DNA from 4 places in the Glaciibacter sp. 2TAF33 genome. Region 1 is predicted to be linked to each of the others. Evidence: predicted binding sites of a transcription regulator. Region 1 holds the regulator's gene; each other region holds the start of a gene.
What was found. Region 1 encodes HrcA, which represses chaperone genes, less so after heat shock. Its sites were predicted from a motif close to TTNGCACTCGNNNNNNNCGAGTGCNAA; they were not measured.
Positions count from the first base shown of each region.

Region 2: the regulator HrcA is predicted to act here: its motif matches at 1,916-1,942, upstream of AB4Y94_RS07900 (Hsp20/alpha crystallin family protein).
Region 3: the regulator HrcA is predicted to act here: its motif matches at 1,498-1,524, upstream of groES (co-chaperone GroES).
Region 4: the regulator HrcA is predicted to act here: its motif matches at 3,592-3,618, upstream of groL (chaperonin GroEL).

Region 1 is NZ_JBFRFS010000008.1:218,095-223,461, reverse strand. Features, by position in the region: gene AB4Y94_RS10320 (16S rRNA (uracil(1498)-N(3))-methyltransferase) at 56-841, opposite strand; gene dnaJ (molecular chaperone DnaJ) at 845-1,951, opposite strand; gene hrcA (heat-inducible transcriptional repressor HrcA) at 2,014-3,036, opposite strand; gene AB4Y94_RS10305 (DUF4870 domain-containing protein) at 3,207-3,647, shown strand; gene AB4Y94_RS10300 (DUF4870 domain-containing protein) at 3,723-4,103, shown strand; gene AB4Y94_RS10295 (hypothetical protein) at 4,646-5,122, shown strand.
Region 2 is NZ_JBFRFS010000006.1:156,782-162,148, reverse strand. Features, by position in the region: gene AB4Y94_RS07910 (stealth family protein) at 1-343, shown strand, start outside; gene AB4Y94_RS07905 (phosphodiesterase) at 273-1,211, opposite strand; gene AB4Y94_RS07900 (Hsp20/alpha crystallin family protein) at 1,385-1,831, opposite strand; gene AB4Y94_RS07895 (NADP-dependent oxidoreductase) at 2,074-2,991, shown strand; gene AB4Y94_RS07890 (phosphatase PAP2 family protein) at 3,156-3,977, shown strand; gene AB4Y94_RS07885 (type III polyketide synthase) at 4,084-5,367, shown strand, end outside.
Region 3 is NZ_JBFRFS010000009.1:169,676-175,042, reverse strand. Features, by position in the region: gene rarD (EamA family transporter RarD) at 68-1,021, opposite strand; gene groES (co-chaperone GroES) at 1,127-1,423, opposite strand; gene AB4Y94_RS11500 (class I SAM-dependent methyltransferase) at 1,561-2,772, shown strand; gene AB4Y94_RS11495 (hypothetical protein) at 2,827-3,246, opposite strand; gene AB4Y94_RS11490 (DUF4190 domain-containing protein) at 3,351-4,037, opposite strand; gene AB4Y94_RS11485 (DUF4190 domain-containing protein) at 4,081-4,410, opposite strand; gene tsaD (tRNA (adenosine(37)-N6)-threonylcarbamoyltransferase complex transferase subunit TsaD) at 4,447-5,367, opposite strand, start outside.
Region 4 is NZ_JBFRFS010000013.1:128,816-134,182, forward strand. Features, by position in the region: gene AB4Y94_RS14835 (carbohydrate ABC transporter permease) at 1-915, opposite strand, end outside; gene AB4Y94_RS14840 (carbohydrate ABC transporter permease) at 915-1,859, opposite strand; gene AB4Y94_RS14845 (cold-shock protein) at 2,192-2,392, shown strand; gene AB4Y94_RS14850 (DUF3048 domain-containing protein) at 2,465-3,520, shown strand; gene groL (chaperonin GroEL) at 3,662-5,290, shown strand.

The sequences.
Region 1 (5,367 bases):
GCGGGGTCGCGATCTTAAGCGGGGTCGCGCTTCTGCGGGGTCGCGCTTGGACGCCCTACCAGCGGCCGAGGGCCTGGTTCAGGATGGCCAGCGCTGCCGGACCCGCCGTCGAGGTGCGGAGCACGGTCTCACCGAGGCGCACGGCGACGGCCCCGGCCTGGTCGAGCAACGCCAGTTCTGAGGGCGCAATGCCGCCCTCCGGACCGACCACCAGGATGATGTCGGTGCCGCTGTCGGTGCCGCTGTCGGTACGTGTGCTGCCAGCATTGCCGGCCGCGCGAAGCCCGGCCACCTCGGTGAGGCGGGCCGATGCCGTGGGCTCGAGCAGCAGCATCCGCGTCGAACCGGCCAGCGAAGCGAGTTGCTTCGTGCTGGCCAGTTCGGAGACCTCGGGAAGCCACGGCCGGATCGACTGCTTGGTGGCCTCGCGCACGATGCTCGCCCAGCGTTCCCGGCCCTTGGCGACTTTCGCGCCTTCCCAGCGCGACACCGAACGGGCCGCAGCCCACGGGATCACCCCGTCGACCCCGAGTTCGGTGGCCGCCTGGATCGCGAGCTCGTCACGGTCTCCCTTGGCGAGGGCCTGCACCAGGCGGATGCGCGGGCTCGGCGCCGCTGTGACCGTCGCCTCGGCGACCTCCAGCGTCAACTCGGCGGCCGCCGCCGACACCACGGTGCCGCGGAGCATCAGCCCGGCCCCGTTCCCCAACTGGAGCTGCTCGCCCGGACGGATCCGGCTGACGGTGACCGCGTGCTTGGCCTCGCTCCCGCCGACGCTGACGACGGCGCCGGGAGCGCAGTCCTCTGGGCGCAGGGACTCGTCGAGGAAGAAGTGCGCCATTCGCTAACCGAGGAAGCGGTCGCGGAGTTTGGCGAACAGGCCCTGCTGGAAGTGGCCGAGTGTGGGCTCCGGTGCCTTGTGCCGGTCGGCGAACTGCTGGATCAGGTCGCGTTCCTTATGGTCGAGGCGGGACGGGGTGACCACCTGCACGCCGATCTTGAGGTCGCCGCGACCGGAGCCGCGGAGCTTGGTGACCCCGCGGTCCTTGACCGTGATGATCTCGGAGCTCTGGGTGCCGGGCCGCAGGTCGACCTCGACGTCGCCGTCGAGCGCGTGCAGCGTCGCCGTGGTGCCGAGGATCGCATCCGTCATCGCCACTTCCAGCGTGGCGAGGAGGTCGTCGCCGTTGCGGCTGAACACGTCGTGGTGGCGCACCTTGATCTCAAGGTAGAGGTCGCCGTTCGGGCCGCCGGCCGGGCCGGCTTCGCCGCTGCCCGGCATCTGGAGCCGGAGGCCGGTGTCGACGCCGGCGGGGATGTCCACCGGAACGGTGCGGCGGGCGCGGATGCGGCCCTGGCCCTGGCAGGTGACGCACGGGGTGGCGATGATGGTGCCGTAGCCGCGGCAGGTGCCGCAGGGGCTCGACGTCATCACGTTGCCGAGCAGGGAGCGCACGGCGCGCTGGATACTGCCGGTGCCGTGGCAGATGTCGCAGGTGACCGGTCCGGTGCCCGGCTGGCAGCAGGTGCCGTTGCAGGTCTCGCAGACGATGGCCGTGTCGACCTCCATCTCGCGGTGGGTGCCGAAGATGACCTCGTCGAGGTCCACCTCCACCCGGATCAGCGCGTCCTGGCCGCGCTCCCGGCGCGACCGGGGGCCGCGGCTGGAGCCGCCGCCACCGCCGAAGAAGGTCTCGAAGATGTCGCCGAAGTTGCCGAAGTTGCCGCCGTCGAATCCTCCGCCGCCCTGGCCGCCGAGGTCGTACTGCTGGCGCTGGGTCGGGTTGCTGAGCACGTCATAGGCGTGAGTGACGGTCTTGAACCGCTCTGACGCGTCGGCGCTGGGGTTCACGTCGGGGTGCAGTTCGCGAGCCAGCCGGCGGTACGCCTTCTTGATCTCGTCGATCGAGGCGTCGCGCGAAACGCCGAGTACTTCGTAATGGTCAGCCAAAAGCGGCTCTCCTCAGTGCTATCTGGATGGTGCTTTGTGTGTGTTCCGAATTCGGGAGAAGGTCAATTCTCGCCAAGCAAGCGTGACAGGTACCGGGCGACCGCGCGAACGGCCGCCATGTTGTTGGAATAGTCCATGCGGGTCGGACCCAGCACACCGAGCCGGGCCTTGTCGCCGCCGGCCTGGGTGTATCCGCTGGTCAGAACGGATGTCTCTCCCAGCCCGAACGAGGCGTTCTCACGTCCGATGCTCACCGAGACCCCGTGTTGGTCGATGGCCATCTCGTCGAACAGGCGCAACAGCACCACCTGTTCCTCGATCGCCTCCAGCACCGGGTAGATGCTTCCGGTGAAGTCCTCTTCGGTGCGCACCAGGTTGGCGGCGCCGGCCATGACCAGCTTGTCCTGGCGGTTGGCCCCGACCTGTTCGATCAGTGCCGAACCGATCAGTCCGGCCACCTCGGAGAGCCGTGGCGGGACAAGGCCACCGGCGTGCTGCAGCGCGGTGGCAGCTTCCGCCATGGTCGTGCCGCCGATGGACACGTTCAGCCGGGCCCGAATGTCGCCCAGCGCCTCCTCGTCGACCGGGTGCGGCAGGTCGACGACGCGCTGCTCGATCCGGCCGGAGTCGGTGATCAGCACCGACAGCACCCGGGTCTCGGTGAGCTGCACCAGTTCGATGTGGCGCACCCGGGCGCGCGACAGTGAGGGGTATTGCACCAGTGCCACCTGGTGGGTGAGCTGTGACAGCAGCCTGACGCTGCGGGCGAGCACCTCGTCGAGGTCGGTGGACTGGCCGAGGAAGGTTTCGATGGCCTGGCGCTGCGCCGGGGTGAGCGGGCGGAGGTCGGCGAGGTGGTCGACGAAGATCCGGTAGCCCTTGTCGGTGGGGATGCGGCCGGACGAGGTGTGCGGGGCGGCGATCAGCTCCTCTTCTTCGAGGAGCGCCATGTCGTTGCGGATGGTGGCTGCAGACACTCCGAACGAGTGCCGTTCGACGATGGACTTCGAGCCCACCGGTTCCCGGGAGGCGACGTAGTCCTGCACGATGACGCGCAGTACTTCAAGGCTTCGATCCGACACCATGACGACCGCCTCCTTCCACCCACCAGTCGTTAGCACTCAGGCTCATTGAGTGCTAATCATATCGCGAGTTCTAGCCGTGTTCTCATTGCTAACGGATGATTCGGAGGGTTACGTTATGCATGTACCGAAGTAAGGCAACGGACTACCACCACCGTCTGAAAGGGACCATCATGAGCGATTCGCAACCGGGGCCGCAGGACCCGGGCATGGGCCAGCAACCGCAGCAGCCGTACCAGCCTCAGGCGCCGGTCGCAGCGCCTCCGCTCACCGAGGCGGATGACCGCCAGTGGGCCTCGTTCGCGCACCTCGGCGGGATCCTGTCCTTCCTGCCGTCGCTCATCATCTGGCTGGTGTTCAAGGACCGCGGACGGTTCACCGAGGTCGAGGCCAAGGAGGCGCTGAATTTCCAGATCACGCTGGTCATCGGCTACGTCGCGATCAACATCATCGGGATCTTCCTGGCCCTGGTCACCTTCGGAATCGGTGGGGTGTTCTCGCTGCTGGTCTGGGTGCTGTGGGTGGTCGGTGTGATCTTCTCCATCCTCGGCTTCATGAAGGCGAAGGACGGCGAACATTACCGTTACCCGTTCGCCCTCCGCCTGATCAAGTAGTTTCCCGCTACTCTGTCCTCGTCCCGTCACCCATCCGAGCCAGCGCTCGCAAGAGCGCCCGATGAAGGAGTCTGAATGTCCGACGCACCTCCCCCGCCCCAGAACGCAAACCCGTACCAGGCGCCGACCGCGATGAACCCGTCGGACGAGAAGCTGTGGGCGACGCTGATCCACATCGGCGGAATCCTGTTCGGTTTCCTGCCGGCACTCATCGGCTACCTGGTGCTCAAGGACCGCGGGCCGTTCATCCGCGCACACACCGCCACGGCGCTGAACTTCCAGATCACCCTGCTGATCGGCTACATCGTCGGAAGCATCCTGATCGTGGTGCTGATCGGGATCTTCATCCTGTTCCTGGTGTGGATCGCCTCGATCGTCTTCGGCATCATCGCAGCCCTCGCGGCGAACAAGGGTGAGGCATACACCTATCCGCTGGCGATCAAGTTCGTCAGCTGAGCCGGCGCTAGTCGACAGCTCGGGCCCCGCCCCTTCGGATCAACCCAATTGATCCGCAAGGGGCGGCGACACGACCTTCCCACCGTATGCGCGGCGTGTCACCTGCTGGCCTCCCCGCCGCCTTCGTCCCGATCAGGTACGTATAACGCACCTTCGTTCCGCGAATGAGCGTGCGTTATACGTTCCTCACACCCGCGTGCGGACTGCGGATGCCAGACCGTGGAGAATTCCAGCGGCACGGGCGCACAGCAGGCACTCTCGTCGCATGGCTCCGCGGATACCCCTCCCCGACGACCACACCGGTCGCCCCTTCCTTTTCAACGCAGCGACGCGCTCCGGCCTCGGCCGTTCACGGCTCAGCGGCGCCGACCTCGCGCGCCCGTTCTGGGGCGTTCGCGCCGCCACGACCAGCGTCGATACCGAGTCGCTCTGTCGAGCGCTCCAGCTTCGGCTCCCACCGACAGCCTTTTTCAGCCACGCCACAGCAGCGCAACTCTTGCGGCTGCCGGTCCCGCTGCGGCTGCAGTCACCGCGGCCGCTGCATGTCGCTGTTGCAGCGCCAACCCGCGGTGGACATCCGCGGGGTGACGGGGCACCGGCTCGTGATCCTGCAGAACGACGTCGGGTCCCTGGGCGGAATCCAGCTCACTGGGCCCGTGCGCACCTGGCTGGACCTCTCTGCGCACCTGTCCCTGCTCGAGCTCGTGGCGGTCGGCGACTACCTGGTCCACTGGAGGCATCCGTATGCCACGATTACCGAATTGACGGATGCCGCGGCCGCGTACCCGGGTCGCCGCGGCCGGGCGCTGGTCCGGGCGGCACTGCCGTTGTTTCGGACTCGGTCTGAGTCGCCACGCGAGTCGATCCTGCGCGTCATCATCGTCCTCTCAGAGCTCCCCGAGCCGGAATGCAACCGCGAGATATTCGACCCTGCCGGACGCTTCCTCGCCCGCGGGGACCTGGTATACCCCGACTACAAGCTGCTGCTCGAATACCAAGGGCGATCATCACCGCACTGACAAGCGCCAATGGCGTTACGACATCACCCGGTTGGCGCGGCTCGAGGACTATGACTGGAAGGTCCTGCAATACACCAACGCCGATCTGAAGGCCCCGGAGGAACTCGTTGCGCGTGTTGAACGCCGCCTTCGCTCCCAGGGATGGCAAGGACTCCGCGAATTCCGCTGACGGGAGCCAGCACGAACGGGGCAGCGCCGGGGTGAGGTACGTAGTGCGGGCGACGCGGCCGGGCGACGCGCGGGGC
Region 2 (5,367 bases), on a different contig from region 1:
GACCCAGGCGCGCTCGATGTACGTCGAAACCACCCTGCGGGTGGCGCTGCGGCAGATGAAACGGCTCGGCAAGCGTCGTGACCAGGACATGTTCTGCCTCAACGACGGCAGCTTCCCCGAGATCTCCGACGACGTGCGCCGCACCGCGGTCACCGAGTTCCTCGAGCGATACTTCCCGTTCCCGGCGCCGTGGGAGCACGAGTTCCAGGACCAGCGCAACCAAGCCCTGGCCGAACGCCAATTCGCCAGGCAGGCGTCGATCTCGGGTTCGGTCAGTGCAGAACTCGGATCGGGCGGGTCATGGGTGGCTCCCGGTATGCCGGAAGCGTACCCGCCGGCCTGATTTGCGTGCCCGCGGCCGCGAGGCGGCGCTGGCTCTCATCCGGATCGATGTAGTCGAGCGCCGGGTAGGAGCCGAGCGGCACCACGGAGTGCAGCACCGTGTCAGGGTAGACGTGCACGAGGTTGAATGCGCGGGCGCCGTCACGGCCGCGGGTGCCGCCGACCGGCACGTTCAGGTCCTGGGTGTAGCAGGTCGCCGAGGCGACCGACACGGGAATCCCGGCGAATGTCGCGGTCGACGAGTAGTGCAGGTGCCCGGCGATGATGCTGCGCACATCGGTGCCGCGCAGGACCTGGGCCAGTTGAGCCTGGTCGCGCAACTCAACGGATGCCGCCAGGTCAAGCACGCTCGGCACCGGCGGGTGGTGCATGGCGAGGATGGTCCCATCCGGGGCCGGCACGGCCAGTTCGCTCGCCAGCCAGTCCAGTTGTTCCGGACTGACCTCGCCATGGTGGTGGCCGGGTACGGAAGAGTCCAGCGTGATGACGCGCAAGCCGTTGATGTCCTGCACGTCGTCGATGGGGTTCGTCGTCGGCAACTCGTCGAGCAGGTTCGCGCGGAACGCCGCCCGGTCGTCGTGGTTGCCCATCACCCAGATCACCTGGGCGCCCAGCCTCTCCGCGGCCGGCTCGACGATCTCGCGCAAGCGGTCGTAGGCGCCCGGCTCACCACGGTCCGCGAGGTCGCCGGTGAAGACGATGGCCTCGGGGCGCCCGCCGGAGGCTTCGAGCTCGTCGAACAATTCGGCGAGGTGCCTGGTGCTGTCCACGGCACCGTACAGCCGGTTTTCACCAGCGAGGAGGTGCGTGTCACTGAGGTGGAGAAGGAAATGGTCCGGCCGGGGATACTCGGCCGTTCGGTTGCTCACGGAGCTTCCATTCGTTGGTAAGTACGCACTCTGCGGCGCGCGCACTAACGGTACTAACCATTATTCGATCATGCCTTTATGAACATTGAGTGTACGCCACGCCCCACTACGGGGGCTGGCAGGTGTCGAGCCTGCCGCGACGCATCGCGGCAGGCTCGCTGGCGGCACCCGGTCTACTTCGTGATCTGGTGCTCGCCCTCCTTCACCGTCACCGTGTTCGCTTCAGCGCTTGAGGTGACCTCGATCTTGCGCGGCTTGGCCTTCTCGGTCACCGGGATCGAGACGCTGAGCACGCCGTTGTCGTAGCTCGCGGCGATCTTCTCGATGTCGATTCCCTGGCCCAGGTTCAGCTGGCGCAGGAACGACCCGGCCTGGCGTTCCCGGGTGAGCCACTTCACACCCTCATGGTTCGCGAGGGTGCGCTCGGCACGGATGGTCAGCAGCTGGCCGTCCACATCGATGTCGACGGAACCCGGGTCGATGCCGGGGAGGTCTGCGCTCAGGATGTAGACGTCGCCCTCTCGGTAGAGATCCATCGGCATCAGGCGGGGCCCACGCGAGTCCATCAACGCGCCGGCGATGCGGTCGAGGTCACGGAACGGGTCGAAATTCATGGCCATTGTTGTACTCGCTTTCTTCGGGCCGACCGGCCCGACTCGCACTCGTTTAGAGAGTTGAGTCGAGGTGACTCAACTGTGATTAATTTAGCACTCGTCGATCGAGAGTGCCAAGTATGCTTGCACAACACACCGTTAGCCCTGAGCGAACACCAGAGCCGGGTCCTCGCTGGCCCCGCCCGCGACCGGCACGACCTGGAAAACTGGAGGAGCGGCATCCGCTCGCACCTGTCTAGGCTGGGCGCATGGCACGCTACGTTCGCTTCGACAAGTTCGGTGGCACCGAGGTTCTGCGCGTCGTCGACGATGAGCCGATCCAGGCCGGTCCGGGTGAGGTCCGGGTACGGGTGCACAGTGCCGGCCTGAACATCGTCGACTGGAAGATCATGAACGGCGGCCCGGCTGCCGCGCGGTACAACGCCACACCGCCATGCGGGAACGGGAACGACTTCGCCGGGGTGGTGGACCAGGTGGGCAACGGCGTCACAGGCATCGACGCCGGCGATCGGGTGTTCGGCGGCAAGCGGATGTGCGCGCAGGCCGACTTCGTGGTGACGGACCCCGACACGCTCCTCCGGATGCCGGACGCACTCGATTTCGACACCGCAGGATGCCTCGACATCGCCGGGCGCACGGCATGGGCCAGCGTGCACTCGCTGGGACTCGGCAGTCACGACACTGTGCTGGTGAGCGCGGCGGCCGGCGGCGTCGGCGTGCTCGCTGCCCAGCTGGCGCTCCGCACCGGCGCCCGGGTCATCGGCACGGCGAGCCCGGCCAACCACGAATTCCTGCGCAGCATCGGGGTGATCCCGGTGGAATACGGCGAGGGCCTCGTCGACCGGCTTCGGAAGGTCGCGCCGCGCCTCACCGCGGCACTCGACAACCACGGTCCGGCGACGATCGACGCCGCCCTGAAACTGGGCGTGCCAGGGAACCGGATCAACACCATCGCCGCCCGCGGCCACAAAGAGGACGCCGGGATCACCAACATCGGCGGTGCGGACGCGACCTCAGGCGACCTGGGCGTCGTTGCCGCGTTGGTCGCCTCTGGCGAGATCGTGCTCCCGATCGACACCGTGTATCCGCTGGAGCGCGTGCGAGACGCGTACGGCCACCTTGCTCGTGGACATCTTCGCGGGAAGATAGTTCTCGCCCTGGTCTGAAACAACCCCTTGCGATCGACGCGAATCGGCGTAGATTAACGATCAACACCGGATGCGAATCCGATGAGAAGGGCCCGGGAGCCGATGAAGCTGCCGGGTCCTTCGCTATGTCGGGAGGGTCTCCCAGCAGCCTGTGCGAAGGTGGAAGGGTGCGTGCCCACCCGATGATCCGTCCTCTTGTCTTCCTCCTGGCCGCATCCGCTTCGGTCGCGGTGTTCATCGTGCTCTACCTGTTCTTTGTTCGCACGCACGACGGACAGCTCGTGGACCAGCTCGCGTACGACGGCGCCGAGTTCGGCCGGCGCAGCGTGGCGCCCTTTGCGCAGCAGTTGCTCGACGCCCTGCCGACGGTGTCCGGCGTCATCGGAGTCGTGCTGACCATCGTCGTCGCGCTCGTCCGCCGCAACTGGCTGGGACTCCTGATCGCTTTCGGAGCCGCGGGCGCGGCGGCGGCGACCACCCAGCTGCTGAAATATGTGATCCTCAGCCGTCCCGACTTCGGCGTCGAGGGCTATGCAGGCAACTCATTCCCGTCCGGGCATACAACGGTCGCGGCCGCGTCGGCGCTCGCGGTGTTCCTCGTCTCGAGCCCCCGATCACGACCGACTGTCGCGGCCTGGGGGACAGCGTTCACCGTCCTGGCCGGAGTCTCGACGCTGGCCAACCAGTGGCACCGCCCCAGCGATGTGGTCGCGGCGCTGCTGGTGGTGGCCTTCTGGGGCTGCGCCGGCGGCCTCGCCTTGAGCCTGTTCGGCCGACAGGCTGCGGGCGCCGCGCCCCGTCGCACGGGCGTCGTCCGGTGGTGGATCGCCGTGCCCTTCCTCTTGGTCTCCCTGGTGGCATTCCTGATCACCTTCCAGAGCGCCTCCACCGCGAACGATTCGCCGAACACAGTGATCGCCTACGTCGGCGGCGCGACGGCGATCATCGCGTCGGGATTCACCCTGGCCCTGCTGGCGACCCGCACCTTTTCGCGGCTGCCATAACCGCCGTCACTGTCCGTGCGATGCGCCGACGCGGCATCCGTCGTTGCGCCTGCACGTTGAATGAGAATAGGTGTTGTCAGACGAGGGTGCGTGCAACACTGGCCCTATGGCCGTCACGTTGCGAGCGCTCCAGACCGTAGTTCCTCCGACAATTCTGATCCAGGACCAGGTGCGCGACGTGTTCGCCGCCCAGCCAGACCTCAGTCGCCTCGCCCAGCGACTGGTCTCCACGTCGTTCAACATGTCCGGCATCGAGAAGCGTCATACGGTGATCGAGGAACTGACCCTCGATGCCGACGGCGCCCACCCGCAGTTCTTTGATCCGGTGAGCCGGCTGCTGCTCATACCGAGCACTCGGGTGCGGAACGAGTTGTACATCGTCGAGGCGACGAAGCTGTTCGTCGAAGCCGGGCGTCGGGCCCTCGCCGCCTGCCCGGGCGTTGACGCGGCGGACATCACCCACGTGGTGACGGTGTCCTGCACCGGTTTCTACGCTCCCGGGCCGGACTACATGCTGGTGCGGGAGCTCGGGCTGAACCCCTCGACGCAGCGCTACCACCTCGGATTCATGGGCTGCTACGCGTCGATGCCGGCGCTCCGCATGGCCAAGCAGTTCGTCGAGGGCGACCCGAACGCGGTCGTCCTCATCGTTAGCGCAGAGTTGTGCTCACTGCACCTGCGCACCTCCAGCGACCCGGACACCATCGTTGCGTCGTCGCTGTTCGCCGACGGGGCGGCCGCTGGGATTGTGAGCGGCCGCGCGCTGGCGCCGGGCGAGACAGCGCTGAGCCTGGATCACTTCGAGACCGTGATCACCCCGGTCGGCGAGGGCGACATGGCCTGGAAGATCGGCGATGAAGGCTTCGAGATGGTGCTGAGCAGCTACGTTCCGCACATCATCGACGACCACATCGAAGGGGCCCTGGCCCCGTTGTTGGCCCGTGACCGCCAACTGTGCGAGCTGCTCGACCGGGACGGAACCCTGCCGGCGTCGCGACACGCGCCGCCGGAGCCGGGGGAGGAGCCGGGACTGGGGTCAGGGCTGGAGCCAGGGTCGGAGTCAGACCCGGTGTCGCTGCCGGTGTCAGTGGGTGCGGATACCGTGAGCGGTGATGGACCGAATGACGGAACACTCACCGGGTCCCTCGCGGCGGACGCGGGGGCATCCGTTGCCCTGCTCGCGAAGCCCCTGAACGTGGCGATCGAGCATTGGGCGATTCACCCGGGCGGGCGCAGCATCCTCGACAAGACCGAGGCGAAGCTGCGGCTGAGCGAAGAGCAATTGCTGCCCTCGCGGGAGACGCTGCGGCAGTACGGCAACATGTCCAGTGCCACCGTGCTGTTCGTGCTCAAGGCGATACTCGACGGGACGGCGACCGAAGCCGACCAG
Region 3 (5,367 bases), on a different contig from region 1:
TGGGCTTATTCCTCGCTTATAAGCCCAACAAGTGCGTTCTCGGCGAGGGGCGAGGAGGGAAGGGAGGTCAGGCGGCAGGTTCGAGGGATGCACGCCGAGGCGCACGACCCGAGGCGATCATATCGACGGTGAGGATGATCAGCGCCACCCAGACCAGCCCGAACCCGGCCCAGCGTTCGGGTGGCATGTCCTCGTGCAGGACGAATACGCCGACCAGGAACTGCAGCACCGGCGCGAAGAACTGGATGAGCCCGATGAGTGTGAGCGGCAGCCGACGGGCGGCGGAGGCGAAGAAGAGGAGCGGCACGGCCGTGACGACGCCCGTCGACAGCAGGAGGACGGTGTGCCACGGCGACACGCTGCCGAACGTGAGGCCGGAGACCCCGCCGACAACGATCAGCTGCACGATGGCGATCGGGGTGAGCCACGCTGTCTCGAGGGTGAGTCCGGTGACGGCGTCCACGTCGTTGCCGACCCGCTTCTTCAGCAGCCCATAGAGCCCGAAGGAGAAGGCGAGCATGAGGGAGATCCACGGCAGCGCACCGTACCCGACGGTGAGCACCACGACGGCGACGATCGCGATGCCGACGGCCACCCACTGGATGGTGCGCAGTCGCTCATGCAGCACGAGCACCCCCAGGAACACGGTGACGATGGGGTTGATGAAGTAGCCGAGCGCGGCTTCGACGACATGCCCGTCCAGCGCCGCCACCACGTAGGTCTGCCAGTTCACGTAGATGAGCAGGCCGGCCAGGCCCATGGTCAGGACCACGCGCGGTTTCCGCAGCACCGCGATAATGGCGCGCCATCGTCGGGTCACCGTGATCAGGAGGGCGCAGAAGACGAGTGAGAACAGCACGCGCCAGGCCACGACCTCGAACGCGCCGGTCGGGAGCAGCAGCAGGAAGTACAGCGGCAGGAGGCCCCACAGCCCGTAGGCGAGGACGGCGTAGATCAGGCCGGTGCTGTGCTCGCTCCGCTCCGGTCGTGACACGCTGACGGGCGCGGGATCGGTTGGCATGGGTTCCATCGTATGGCCTTCGCCGAACCCATGAATCCACCCCGGAACGCACGAATCCCGGATGGCCGTGGCCATCCGGGATTCGGGTGAAACGCTGTGTTCGAGTTAGCGAACGACGACGGCGAGCACGTCGCGAGCCGAGAGGACGAGAAGGTCCTCGCCACCGAACTTGACCTCGGTTCCGCCGTACTTGGAGTAGATCACCTTGTCGCCGACGGCGACGTCGAGCGGAATGCGGTTCCCGTTGTCGTCAATGCGGCCGGGGCCGACAGCGACGACTTCACCCTCCTGGGGCTTCTCCTTGGCAGTGTCAGGAATGACCAGACCCGAAGCAGTGGTCTGCTCCGCGTCGACCTGCTTGATAACGATGCGATCCTCGAGCGGCTTGATGGAGACCGACACGTTTGACCTCTTTCTTGGCTAAGACTTGGTTAGCAGACTCACGTCGAGAGTGCTAAATCGAGTTTAGGCCCCATCTGGCACTCACGCAACGTGAGTGCCAGACCAGCGGCGCCAGGCAACGGTGCTACCGTGACGGAATGGACCGCTCCGAGCTCGTCGAACTCTTGTCACCCGAAGGGCTCCGGCTGCTCGACTCCCTGCCGCCGTACCGGTCGGCCGCGGATGTGGTGCGTACGGTCAGCGACCTGCGCAAGGCCGGCCACGCCCCGGGCCTGGTCTCCGCGGTCCTCTCCCAGTCCAAATTGCGTGCCAAGGCCGAGACCAAGTTCGGGGAGTTCGCCAGCCGGATGCTGTTCACCGAGGCCGGCCTCGAGCAGGCGACCCGGCTCCGGGTCGCAGCGTTGCACGCCGGCCGGTTCTCCGGGGCGGGCCTCACGAACGTCGTGGACCTGGGCTGCGGCATCGGCGGCGACGCGATGGCCATGGCCGCGATGGAACTGCGGGTGACGGCCGTCGACGCCGACGAGGTGACGGCCGCCGTGGCCAGCTACAACCTGGCCCCGTTCGCGTCAGCATCCGTCGTGCACTCCGACGCCGAGGGCGTCGACCTCTCCGGCTTCGACGGAGCCTGGCTCGACCCGGCCCGCCGCACCGCCGGCCACACCAACACCTCCCGGCTGGCCAACCCCGACGACTACTCCCCGTCCCTCGATTTCGCGTTCGGCCTCGGGCAGCGGATGCCCACCGGCATCAAGCTGGGCCCCGGCCACGACCGGGACCAGATCCCGGCGGAGGCGGAAGCCCAGTGGGTCTCCGTCGACGGGACCCTGGTCGAGATGGCGCTGTGGTTCGGGCCGCTCGCCCGCGTGGGCGTGCGGCGTGCGGCGCTCCTGGTCGCCGCTGACGGCATGCACGAGCTGACCGCCGCGGCGGACAGCGAGGACGTTCCGGTGGCTGGGCTCGGCGAGTACCTCCACGAACCCGACGGCGCCGTCATCCGTGCCCGCCTGATCGGGGACCTCGCCCGGTCGATGGGCGCGGGAATGCTGAGCGAGGGCATCGCATACATCAGCTCATCGACCCGCGCCGCCACCCCGTTCGCCACGACGTTCCGGGTGCTCGACGAGCTGCCCGCGGAGGAGCGCAAGCTTCGCCAGGCGCTGCAGGAACGCAGGATCGGCACCCTGGAGATCAAGAAACGTGGCGTCGATGTTGACCCGGCCGCACTGCGGGTGCGCCTGAAACCGAAGGGTCCGGAGTCGGCGACGATCATCCTCACCCGCGTGTCCGGGCGCCGCACGACGCTGCTCGTTGAGCGGGTCGACGTGCCGGCCACCCGGGCACCCTGATCGCCCGGGAGCTCTCCCCGGCAGGTTACGAACCGCGATGAACCAACCCGCGTTTCACAGGCCGAGGCCCGGCGCCACCTGAATGCTGTAGATCATCCATCCGACGGTGATCAGCAGCCCCACGACGCCGGCCACGATGGCCCAGCCCCACACCACCCTGGCCAGCGGTTCCTTGTTCCGGCCGACGAACCCGAGGACCACCGCCATCAGCGACAACGGCGCGCCCCAGACCCCGAACACGGCGGCGGCGAGACCCACGAGTCCGAACACCAGGGCGGTGGCCGACACCGCTCGCCGCTCGGCGAGCGCCCGCATCTCCGACTCGGTGTAGACATGCGGCACCCACACCGTCGGCGCGGTGACGGTCGACTCGTACGGAAGCTGCCCGTCAGAGGCGGGGGGGCGCGGGCGACGAACGAGGTCGACGCCGAACTCGTCAGCCAGCGGCGAGGATTCAGGCTGCTGCCCGTTCATAGGCTGGGCCTCCGGGTGTGGTGAGAGGCGCTGGCTCGCTCCACTGGATGAGCGCCGTCGGTTGCGGCGCCCGCCCAGCGGAGCGGCTCAGTGCGGGAAGCGGATCAGTACGTGCTGGAGTACGAACCGATGTTGGCGAGGATGATGCCCCAGACGATGATGCTGATGACCGCAAGCAGCACGCCGACGAAGCCCGTGATGAGACCGGTCAGCCAGAAGCCCTTGGCCGCGGGCTCCTTCCGCTTGCCGAGGAAGCCGAGCACGACCGCAGCCGCTGGGATGAAGAGCCCGAGGATGCCGCCGATGATCGGAATGAACGCCACCACGGGGAACCCGAGGATGCCGATGATGCCGGCGACCAGCGAAATGATGCTCAGCACTGGCTGCTTGGAGGCCGGCGCGCCGCCGTAGGGGGCGTTCGCCGCGGCGCCGTACGCCGGCGGCGGTGTCCCCGGTGTCCCGTACGCGGGCGGGGGCTGGTTCGCCGGCGTCCCGTACGGCGGCGGGGGCGGTGGGGTCGGCGCGCCGAACGGGGGCGGTGGCGGTGGCGTTCCGCCGGTGGGAGGCGGTGGGACTGCCCCGCCCTCGTCGACTCCGGCCGTACGGGCCGGGTTACCGGGGACCTCCGGGGGCGGCGGGGCGCCTGGTGCCTCGGGTGCCAGCGGCACGCCGGGCACCGGCGCGTCTGGTGCCTGTGGAACGTCGGGCACTTCCGGCGGCACACCGGGCACGACAGGCTGGTCTGGGCCGTCAGGGTTACGGGGGACGTCGGGGTTGGTTGGATCACTCATGGGAGTTGGTTCCTTTCCACTCAGGCGAAGCGAGGGCCGGGCGTCAGGAGTTCACGGTGTTGAAGGCGTCGGGGTTGGACGCGATGAGCGCGATGATGACGATTCCGACAACCAGTCCTCCGACGAATCCGACGTAGCCGAGCACGAGCCCAGCGATGGCGAGGCCGCGGCCCTGCTCGCCGGTCTTCTTGATCTGGCCCAGCGCGATGTGCCCGGTGATGATGGCCACCAGGGAGATGAAGAACGCCGACACCAGTGACACGATGGCGAGAACGTTGTACTTGGCGGGTCCGGCCTGCTGGCCGTATGGCTGCTGGCCGTACGGCTGGTAAGCGGGAGCGGGGGCGTGGTTCGGCAGGTTAGGGTCTGTCATGCCGCCAGAATATCGCTCTTGGCCCTGCATCGCGCTCTATGACTGAATATCGGTCGCCGGCAGTGTCGAGTCAGCCCCGAATGCGAGGGTGGACGGGCCATGCCCGGCCATGATCAACTGGGCGCCGAGCGCCGCGATCATGGCGCCGTTGTCGGTGCACAGGGAGAGTGGCGGGATCCGCAGCGCGATGCCGGCGGCATCCGTTCGCTGCCTGGCCACCTCGCGCAGCCGGGCATTGGCGACCACGCCACCACCGAGCAACAGCCGGGGCACACCGAGGTCGGCGCACGCCGCAAGCGCCTTGCTGAGCAGAACGTCGACGACGGCTTCCCGGAAGCTCGCAGCCACGTCTCCGACCGGAACCTGTTCGCCGGCGTCCTGGCGCTGCTCCACCCAGCGGGCGACGGATGTCTTCAGCCCGGAGAACGAAAAGTCGTAGCGGTGCTTCGCCATGTCCTTGGGGAGGCTGAGCCCACGGGGGAAGCGGATGGCCGTTGCGTCGCCGGTGGCGGCGGCCCGGTCGATCTGCGGGCCGCCGGGGTATGGCAGGCCGAGCACCCGGGCGACCTTGTCGAACGCCTCCCCCGCCGCATCGTCGATGGTCTCGCCGAGCAGTTCGACGTCGGAGACCAGGTCGCGCACCAGCAGCAGTGACGTGTGGCCGCCGGAGACCAGCAGCGCGATGGTCGGGTATTCCAGCGGCTCGGTGTCCGCCGGTGCACCCGCCGCCTGCGTGTTGCGCAACACGTCGGCGCCGACGTGGCCGACCAGGTGGTTCACCGCGTACACCGGCTTGCCCAGTGCCACGGCGAGCGCCTTCGCCGCGCCGACGCCGACCATCAGCGCGCCGGCGAGGCCGGGACCGTTGGTCACCGCGATCGCGTCGAGATCCTGCAAACGGATGCCTGCCTCGGCGACGGCCGCCTGGATCGCCGGCACCATCTCCTCGAGGTGGGC
Region 4 (5,367 bases), on a different contig from region 1:
GCGCTGGCCGAAGGCGAAGATGATCAGCATCGGCAGGGTGACCAGCAGCGACGCCACCATGACGTATTGGTAGTCGCCGTGGCCGCCATTGGTGGGGCTGTACTTGGTCATGGCATAGGCGATACCCAACGGCGCTGTGAAACCTTCGACGCTGCCCGCGTTCAAATAGATCAACGCGGACTGTAGGTTGTTCCAGCTGGCCTGGAACTCGAAGACGAAAACAATGATGAACGATGGGATCGACAAGGGCATGGCGATGCGCCGGAACAGTCCCCAATAACTGGCCCCGTCGATGCGGGCCGCCTCGAACAACTCCCGCGGCAGCCCGAGGAAGAACTGTCGCTGCAGGAAGATGTAGAACGCCGACCCGAACAAGTTCATTCCGAACAGCGGTACCCAGGTACCAACCAGGCCGAGGTTGTTCCAGATCAGGTACTGCGGAATCATCGTCACGGCACCGGGCAACATCATGGTTGCCAGCACCACGCCGAACAGCAGCCCGCGCCCCGGGAATTTGAAATAGGCGAACCCGAACGCGACCACCGAGCTTGAAACGGATACGAATCCGGCGGCGAGGAGCGCAATCGCGATGCTATTGAACATCCAGCTCAGCAGCGGCAACTGGTTGAACACCTCGACGTAATTCTCGAACGCGAAAGTCTGGGGCCAGAGTGCATTGTCGAAGACCTGCCCGCGTGGCTTCAGGCTCGCAGCCAGCAGCCACCCGAACGGATAGAGGAACAGCAGCCCGAACCCGATGAGCAGGAACCAGAGGACGATCCGGCCGACCAGGCCCTGCGGTCGGTACCAGTGCCTGTTTCTCGCGCGCGGAGGCGTGTCGCCGCCGAGGGCTTCAACGCCGACGACCTGTGCTTCCAGCCCGGGTGCGGCAGCGGATGACTGGGTGACAGGCATCAGTCCTTGTCTCCTTCGTAGTAGACGAAGCGGTTGCCGAACCTCATCTGGATGAAGGTGATCACCATGATGATCATGAACAGCAGCCAGGCCATCGCTGCGGCGAAGCCGAAATCGAATTGCCGGAAGGCCTGTTGGAAGAGGTACACACCGTAGAACAACGACGATTCAGGCGATGCGTTGCTTTGATCCCGCCAGAACAACAGGTAGGCCTGGTCGAATACCTGGAGGGCGGCGATCGTGAGCACGATGACGTTGAAGAAGATGGCGCTGGAGATCATCGGAACGGTGATGGTGAAGAACTGGCGCACCGGACCGGCGCCGTCGAGGGAGGCCACCTCGTACAGGTCCCGCGGCACGTTCTTGAGCGCCGCCAGGAAGATCACCATGGTGCCGCTGACACCCCACAACGTCATCAGCACGATGGACGGTTTCACCCAGGCCGGGTCGACCAGCCACTGCGGACCCTCGATACCGAAGAAAGCCAGACCCTGGTTGATCGCCCCCGTGTTGCCGTTGAGCAGCAGAAGGAACACTGCCGCGGTCGCCACCGACGGGGTCATCTTCGGCAGGTAGTACAGGGTGCGGAAGAATCCGGCGCCCCGGCCGACGCGGTTGAGCAGCATGGCGAGGAAGAGAGCGAAGATGATTTCCAGCGGTACGGCCATCAACGCGTAGATGAGGGTGTTGCCGAGCGACAGCCCGACTTTCGGGTCCTCGAAGAGGTTGGCGTAGTTGCTGAATCCGACTGGCCGGGCCGAGTTCGTGGCGAGGTTGTAGTTGCTGAACGAGATGACCAGGCTGTAGATCATCGCCCCCAGCGTGAAAATAAGGAAGCCGAGGATCCACGGCGAGATGAACAGATATCCGGCGATCGCTTCTCGCCGGTTGTACTTGCTGACCCTGCGCCTCTTTCCGTCTGCGGCGTGGTCCGTGATACCCATGGCTGTCTCCTCCAGCTGCGCTGCTCGGCACACAGAACTCGACGCCGCGGTGTGGCATCGTTGCCCCGCGTTCGCGACTCTAAAGCGTGAATGAGTTGATCGCAAGGACTCACACGAGCGGTGGGAACGGGGTATAGGGCCACGCCGCGAACGGCCCCGGCACGCGTGAGTCACTCCCCGTTCCGGTCGGCGCTCACGAGCCACGTCGAATCGTTGTCATACCGCGACATTTCCGGGCGTCAATTCCCCTAACGGATGCCGGTGCTTCGCTAGTATCTGGTCTCAGCACAGGCAATGGCCTGGCTGTTATCACACAGCATTGGGGAGAAACAATGGCGAACGGAACCGTCAAGTGGTTCAACGCTGAAAAAGGCTTCGGCTTCATCACCGTCGATGGAGGGCAAGACGTCTTCGTCCATTACTCGGCGATCGACATGAACGGATACAAGGTTCTCGAGGAAGGCCAGCAGGTCGAATTCGAGGTCGGCACCGGGGCCAAGGGGCCGCAGGCCGAGGCCGTTCGTCCGGTCTGAGCACGCACAGCATGCAGGCGCCGCGCCTGCCCGACGCCGTCCGGTCCGCCGGGCGGCGTTAGTGTGTCCAAGGTGACTACGTCTTCCTGGGGATCCGGCCGACTCGCCGTGACCATCCTGGCCGTGATGATGCCGGCCGCCTTGCTCCTGTCCGGCTGCACAGCGGAGAAACCGCCTGCCATCACGACATCGCCGTCCGCAGAGGCCGAGGAGCCGGCCTGGGTGGCGCCGGAACCAACCGAACTGGCGCCGCTCCGCGGAACCAGCGTGTCCGCCGGAGGTGCGGCGCATCCGTCGCTCGCGGTGAAGATCGACAACCACGAAGCGGCCCGACCGCAACTGGCGCTGGAGCGCACCGACCTCGTCTTCGAGGAACTCGTGGAGGGTGGGATCACCCGCTACGTCGCCGTCTGGCAGTCCGACATTCCCGACCTGCTCGGGCCGATCCGGTCGATCCGTCCGATGGACCCCGACATCATCACCCCGTTCGGCGGTGTTGTGGCGTACTCCGGGGGGCAGGAGCAGTTCGTCGGGATGATGCAGGCGACCGGGCTGGTGAACGCGGTGTTCGACTACGACGACACCGGGGCGTTCTACCGCGCCGACGACTGGGAATCGCCGCATGACGTGGTGGTCAAAGCCTCAGAACTCGTGGCGCGACACGCTGACCTGCCGGCACCGGCGCAACAGTTCGCGTACTCGGCGACCGCGGCCGCGGCATCCGCCGGCGTCGACGGCACCCCGGTCACGACAATCAAGACGGTGTTCTCGGATGCCCGCTGGCCCAACTGGACCTGGGACGCTCCGGCGGCGGCCTACCTGCGATCGCAGGAGGGTGCGCCCGACCTCGACGCCTCCGGCGCCCAACTGCGCGCCACCAATGTCGTCGTGCTGCGGGTCGGCATCGATTGGCGCTACGGCGAGGTTCCGAAGACCACAATGATCGGCTCGGGGGAGGCCTGGGTGTCCGCCGGGGGCAAGAGCGTGCACGCGACCTGGAGCAAGGGCGCGCAAGGCTCACGCATCCGCCTCGTCGACGACCACGGCGTGACCATCCGGCTGGCCGCGGGCAATACCTGGATCGAGCTGGTGCCGAGCGAACAGGGCTCCGTCGAACTCGTGCCCTGACCGGCGGCGACAGGGCGAGGAGCCCGGCGACCCTCACTTGCACTCTCGACCCGAGAGTGCCAGAATCGTTCTTGGCACTCTCACGTTTTGAGTGCTAATCCATCACAGTTTTGGAACGTCCGGGAGGGACGAGAAACACACATGGCAAAGATCATTGCTTTTAACGAAGAGGCCCGTCGTGGCCTCGAGCGCGGCCTGAACATCCTCGCCGACACGGTCAAGGTCACACTCGGCCCGCGCGGACGCAACGTCGTCCTGGAAAAGAAGTGGGGCGCCCCCACGATCACCAACGATGGCGTGTCCATCGCCAAGGAGATCGAACTCGACGACCCATACGAGAAGATCGGCGCGGAGCTCGTCAAAGAGGTCGCCAAGAAGACGGACGACGTAGCCGGCGACGGCACCACGACGGCGACCGTTCTGGCCCAGGCGCTGGTTCGCGAAGGCCTGCGCAACGTCGCAGCCGGCGCTGACCCGATCAGCCTCAAGCGCGGCATCGAAAAGGCCGTCGAGGCCGTCACCGCTGAGCTCATCGCGAACGCCAAAGAGGTCGAGACCAAGGAAGAGATCGCGGCCACCGCATCCATCTCGGCCGGCGACGAGACCATCGGTGCGATCATCGCCGAGGCGATCGACAAGGTCGGCAAGGAAGGTGTTGTCACCGTTGAGGAGTCGAACACGTTCGGCACCGAGCTCGAGCTCACCGAAGGTATGCGCTTCGACAAGGGCTTCCTGTCGCAGTACTTCGTGACCGATCCCGAGCGCCAGGAAGCGGTCTTCGAAGACCCGTACATCCTGATCGTCAACTCGAAGGTCTCCAACATCAAGGACCTGCTGCCGATCGTTGACAAGGTCATCCAGTCGGGCAAGCAGCTCCTCATCATCGCCGAGGACGTCGACGGCGAGGCCCTGGCCACGCTCGTCGTGAACAAGATCCGCGGCATCTTCAAGTCCGTCGCCGTCAAGGCGCCGGGCTTCGGCGACCGCCGCAAGGCGCAGCTGCAGGACATCGCCATCCTCACCGGTGGCCAGGTCATCTCCGAGGAGGTCGGACTCAAGCTTGAGAACGTCACCCTCGACCTGCTCGGCAGCGCCCGCAAGGTCGTCATCACCAAGGACGAGACCACGATCGTCGAAGGCTCGGGAGACCCCGAAGCCATCGCCGGCCGCGTTGCTCAGATCCGTGGCGAGATCGAGAACACCGACAGCGACTACGACCGTGAGAAGCTCCAGGAGCGTCTCGCCAAGCTCGCCGGTGGTGTCGCGGTCATCAAGGCCGGCGCCGCAACGGAGGTTGAGCTCAAGGAGCGCAAGCACCGCATCGAGGACGCCGTTCGCAACGCGAAGGCTGCCGTCGAAGAGGGCATCGTCGCCGGTGGTGGCGTCGCCCTGATCCAGGCCGGCAAGACCGCGTTCGAGAGCAAGGCCATCCTTGACCTCGTCGGCGACGAGGCAACGGGCGCGAACATCGTGCGCGTCGCCATCGACGCCCCGCTCAAGCAGATCGCCCTCAACGCCGGCCTCGAGCCGGGTGTTGTCGCGGACAAGGTGCGCAACCTGCCCGTCGGACACGGCCTCAACGCCGCGACCGGTGAGTACGTTGACATGCTGGCCGCCGGCATCAACGACCCGGTGAAGGTCACCCGCTCCGCGCTGCTCAACGCAGCGTCGATCGCGGGCCTGTTCCTCACCACCGAGGCCGTCGTCGCCGACAAGCCGGAGAAGAACAACGCTCCGGCCGGCGACCCGACTGGTGGCATGGACTTCTAAGCGACAGCTTTGTAACTCCACCTGTTCCACACGACGGGCGTCTCCCTCCGGGGAGGCGCCCGTTGTCGTTGTCTGCG